Regions from separate parts of the Marinobacter shunpengi genome, predicted to be linked through region 2. Evidence: predicted binding sites of a transcription regulator. Region 2 holds the regulator's gene; the other holds the start of a gene.
What was found. The regulator FliA, encoded in region 2, starts transcription of late flagellar genes. The targets are predictions, from matches to a motif close to CTAAAGTTTNNNNNNNNNNNGCCGNTAA.
Positions count from the first base shown of each region.

Region 1 (2,463 bases), on a different contig from region 2:
CACCGTGGAGGGCGGGGTGTAGAGGATGTTGTTCCACTCGAGGAGTGTGGCGTAACCCAATGATTTTTCATCCTCCGGCAGGTATTTGTGCATCAGCCGGGTGACCTGGAAATCATTCGAGAGCTGGAAGGTCAGGATGGGGTCGTAAATCTCCTTGCGATCCACCCGCTGGATGTACTCCGCCGGCGTGTACTGACTGGCATACTTGTGGTAGTTGGGGATACGGCCACCCGCCAGGATGGCCCGCAGGTTCTTGGACCGGCAGAGTTCCTTGCGGGCCTCGTAAAGGCGGCGACCCAGGCGATAGCCCCGGTAGTCCGGATGGATGAACACATCCAGGCCGTACAGGGAATCGCCATTGGCGTTGTGCCAGATCTTCTCGTTGCGGAGGATCAGGTCGTCATAGGTGTGGGGGTTGCTGAAGCGCTCGTACTTCACACAGACCGTCAGCGCGACCGCCACCAGCTCACCACTGTCCTCAATGCAGATCTGGCCATCCGGGAACTGGTCGACCAGCGCCTTGATGGTGTCCCGGGGCCAGGCACCGCCAATATCGTTGTAGACCCGGTCCATCAGCACCTTGAGTTGCTCATAGTCACTGTCTTCAAGGTTGCGCAGGCTCAGGTGCAGTTCTTCATGTGCCATGGCGATGGTGGCTCCTGTTCGATAGGGGGTGTTCAAGACCCATTGTAGACACTGACCGGGATTGGCGGTGTCGCCAGCCTCTGTATCAGGGTGCCGAAAACCGTGATGGTATCAGAAGTTTGTTAAAGACTTCGTCCCCGTGGCCGACATGCATTCCAGTAACGCCTTCCAGCCTATTCACCACGGGAGAACGCCAGTGAATCTGTCCTTCGGCCAGAAACTGCTGATCGCATTCGGTATTTTGCTTGTCCTTGTAGTCGGTAGCTACGCCGTTACCGGCGACCACCGGCTGACCGCCACCACAAGCCGCTACGTCGAGTCCATGGCGGCGGATACCGCCAGCCAGGCCACGGCGAGTATCGCGGAGTGGCTCAACACCCGACTGAAGATGACCGAGGGCGTTGCCGGGGCGCTGGCGTCGGCGGAAGACGACGGGCAGGCGAGGGCCATCCTGCAGTCCGCCAACGTCGGTGGCGGGTTCAACAACGTCTATGTGGGACGCACCGATGGCAAGATGCTGATGCCCGACCGTGAGGCGCAACAGACCCTGCCTGACGGTTACGATCCCCGTACCCGCCCCTGGTACAAGCTGGCGCAGGAGCTGGGTCGGGCCTCCATTACCAAGCCCTACAAGGACGCCTCGTCGGGGCAGATGATCCTGTCGACCCTGGCGCCGGTGAGCTCCGGGGAATATCGGGGCGTGGCCGGGGCGGACATTACCCTGGATGTGGTGGATGAGCTTCTGGGTAGCGTCAACCTGGCGGATACCGGTTATGTCGCCCTGGTCGGTGGTGACGGCACGGTGCTCTACCATCCAAACAGTGATCTGGTGGGGGAACCCATTTCCGGGTTTCTGGGGCAGGAGCCTCGGTTCGGTGGTGAAGCCAGTACCGTGGTCATTGAGGAGACTCCGTGGCGGGTAAGCTTCCACGAGATTGAGCAGGCCCGTGGCGTGAACTGGCACCTGGCCATGTTTGCCAATGAGGATCTGGTGAACGCGCCGGTCCGCAAGGCCCGCACCACAGGCCTTCTGATCCTGGTGGTCGGCCTGGTGGTTGCCCTGATCCTGCTGCACCTGGGTATCCGGGTGCTGATGCGACCGGTACATCGCCTGAACAATGCCATGGCGGATATTGCCAGCGGCGACGCGGATCTGACCCGCCGGCTGGATGTGGAGACCAAGGATGAGTTCGGGCGACTGGCCGGGAGCTTCAACGAGTTTGTGGCCAACATCCAGGGGGTTGTCCGGGACGCCCAGCGGGGCGCCGGTGAACTGCATGAGTCAGTGGCGGCCCTGCGCCAGACTGCCAGCACCAGCCGCAGCAGTGTCGAGGGCCAGCAGCAGGAGGTGGACATGATTGCCACGGCGATCAACGAGATGTCCGCCGCCGCTTCGGAAATTGCCCGCAATGCCCAGCAGACCGCCGATGCAGCCCAGACAGCCGATTCCGATGCGCGGGAGACGGTGGGCACGGTGTCCCAGTCCCGGGACGCGGTGGACCGGCTGGCGGAAGAGATTGGCAGTGCCGCCCAGGTGATTGAGCGCCTGGGCCGGGATGTGAATGAGATCACCACGGTACTGGAGGTCATCCAGGGCGTGGCCGAGCAGACTAACCTGCTGGCCCTGAATGCCGCCATCGAGGCCGCCAGGGCCGGCGAGGCGGGCCGTGGTTTTGCGGTGGTGGCCGATGAGGTCCGTAACCTGGCCCAACGCACCCAGAAGAGCACCGGTGAAGTGGGCGCCGTGATCGAGCGTCTCCAGGCCGGGGCCTCTGAAGCGGTGCGGGTGATGGAGGCCTCAACCGAGGTATCCTCGGA
Region 1 covers NZ_JBJJLA010000019.1:232,707-235,169, forward strand. Annotated here, with positions in the region: gene ACJO3T_RS14560 (GNAT family N-acetyltransferase) at 1-645, opposite strand, end outside; gene ACJO3T_RS14565 (methyl-accepting chemotaxis protein) at 842-2,463, shown strand, end outside.
Region 1: a site for FliA is predicted at 768-795, ahead of ACJO3T_RS14565 (methyl-accepting chemotaxis protein). Genes of this name have one in related genera too.

Region 2 (2,463 bases):
AGGCTGCGGGTCAGGCGACCGACTTCCCGGTAAAGGCTCTGGTCCCTTACTTCACTCAGCTCATTGATCAGGGTCATGGCCTTGGCGTAGTCACCGGCATTGACCTGTTTCACCAACTCGTTGGCCTGCTCCTTGAGCTGGCTGGTGATCTCCGGGTCAAGGTTGGGGCCACTGTTTTTATCTTCGCTCATGGGAGCACATCCGGACTGTCGGTTCTGGTTTCAAAGCGTACCCGACGCTTTACTCAATACGCTCGAAGATCTTCTCGATCTTCTCCTTGAGTACGGCGGCCGTGAACGGTTTGACGACGTAGCCGTTAACGCCGGCCTGGGCGGCCGCCACGATCTGGTCACGCTTGGCTTCCGCGGTGACCATCAGGACAGGCAGGTCCTTGATCTGCTCATCGGCGCGAACTTCCTTGAGCAGGTCGAAACCGGACATGCCCGGCATGTTCCAGTCGGTGACCAGAAAGTCATACTTGCCGGAACGAAGCATGGGCAGCGCGGTGTTGCCGTCGTCTGCCTCATCGGTATTGGTAAACCCGAGATCACGCAGCAGGTTCTTGATAATCCGTCGCATTGTGGAGAAGTCGTCCACAATGAGAATCTTCATGTTCTTGTCCAATGGGACCTCCAGTTGGTCGTCGCCGGAATAATGACCTGGGCCTGGCAGTTATGGGCCCGGGCAACGTTTGATCAGGCTGTTCCGCTTCCGCCTGTTTCCGGGCGGTTGGCGTTATTCTAGCAGCCCTGGCGTTGCTTACCGTTTCAATGTGTTATCGCCCAGCAGGGCGTGCTGGATTCCTGTCGCCTCGACGCGCTCTGCACCCGCTCCCGGAATCAGGACGTGCCGGCATCAGACGCCTGCCATTCGGACAGTCGCCCCCGCAACCTCAGAGCGGCCTGGCTATGGATCTGGCTGACCCGGCTCTCACTTACCCCGAGCACGGCGCCGATTTCCTTCAGGTTCAGTTCTTCCTGGTAGTAGAGACTGAGTACCAGCTTCTCACGCTCCGGCAGATCCTCAATGGCCGCCGCCAGGTTCTGGCGGAAGGCGGCGCCCGACACATCATCCAGGGGATTGTCCGAAGCCTCCTGTTCCTGTATCGGCAGCTCCCCGGATTCATTGAGTTCATCCAGGGAAAAAAGTCGACCGGAATTAGTGTCACTGAGGCAGGCGTGGTACTCCGGCAGGGTCATGCCGAGTTCTTCCGCCACTTCGTGATCCTGGGCTTCCCGCCCTTCACGATCCTCCACGGCCTTGATGGCGGCGGACACGCGGCGGGCATTGCGGTGAACTGAGCGTGGCACCCAGTCCCCCTTGCGGATCTCGTCAACGATGGCGCCACGGATACGGATGCCGGCGTAGGTTTCAAAGGAAGCACCACGGTCCGACTGGTATTTTGCGGCAGCTTCCAGCAACCCCACCATACCGGCCTGCATCAGGTCCTCGAGTTGCACGGAATCCGGCAGTCGGGCCATGAGATGCAGGGCGATTTTCTTGACCAGCGGCGCATGCTGCTCCACCAGGTGGTGGGCATCACGCCGGCCGGTCTGATGGTAGATTCCGAGACTTCTGGCCAATGTCATGTATCCGGTTAACCCATACATCAGGATTGGATCAGGCGTTGGTGCTTACCAGGCGCTCCACGAAGAATTCCAGATGCCCCCGGGGGGACGATGGTAGCGGCCAGCTGTCCACCTTCTCGGCCAGGGCCTTGATGGCCAGTGAGGCCTTCGCCCTGGGGTAGGCATCGAGCACCGCCCGCTGCCTCTGGACTGCCTTGCGTACCGCCTCATCGTAAGGAACCATGCCTACATATTGTAGTGCAACATCCAGGAAGCGCTCGGTGACCCGGGTCAGTTTGCCGAACAGGTGTTTGCCTTCCTGCTCGTTACGGACCTGGTTGGCCAGGATGCGGAAGCGGTTAACGCCGTAATCCCGGTTCATCAATTTGATCAGGGCATAGGCATCGGTGATCGAGGTGGGTTCGTCGCAGACCACCAGCAGCAGTTCCTGGGACGCACGCAGGAAGCTGACCACGCTCTCGGAGATACCGGCCGCGGTATCGACAATGAGCACGTCCACCTGATCGCCCAGTTCACTGAAGGCGTTAATCAGGCCAGCGTGCTCCATGGGGGAAAGCTGGGTCATGCGCTGGGTGCCGGAGGACGCGGGAACGATCTTGATACCCCCGGGGCCATTAACCAGCACATCCCGGAGATCACACTCGCCGGCCAGTACGTCGGAAAGGTTTCGACTGGCGGTAATCCCCAGCAGGACGTCAATGTTGGCGAGTCCCAGGTCTGCATCCAGCAGGACGACACGCCGGCCCATCTGCGAGAGGGCAATGCCAAGGTTTACGGAGACGTTGCTCTTACCCACGCCACCCTTGCCACCGGTGACTGCAATAACCTGAACCGGATGTGGTCTGCTCATAGAGGTTCTAGTGTCCCGCCAAGG
Region 2 covers NZ_JBJJLA010000015.1:379,467-381,929, forward strand. Annotated here, with positions in the region: gene ACJO3T_RS09735 (protein phosphatase CheZ) at 1-191, opposite strand, end outside; gene cheY (chemotaxis response regulator CheY) at 241-624, opposite strand; gene ACJO3T_RS09745 (RNA polymerase sigma factor FliA) at 840-1,589, opposite strand; gene ACJO3T_RS09750 (MinD/ParA family protein) at 1,621-2,439, opposite strand.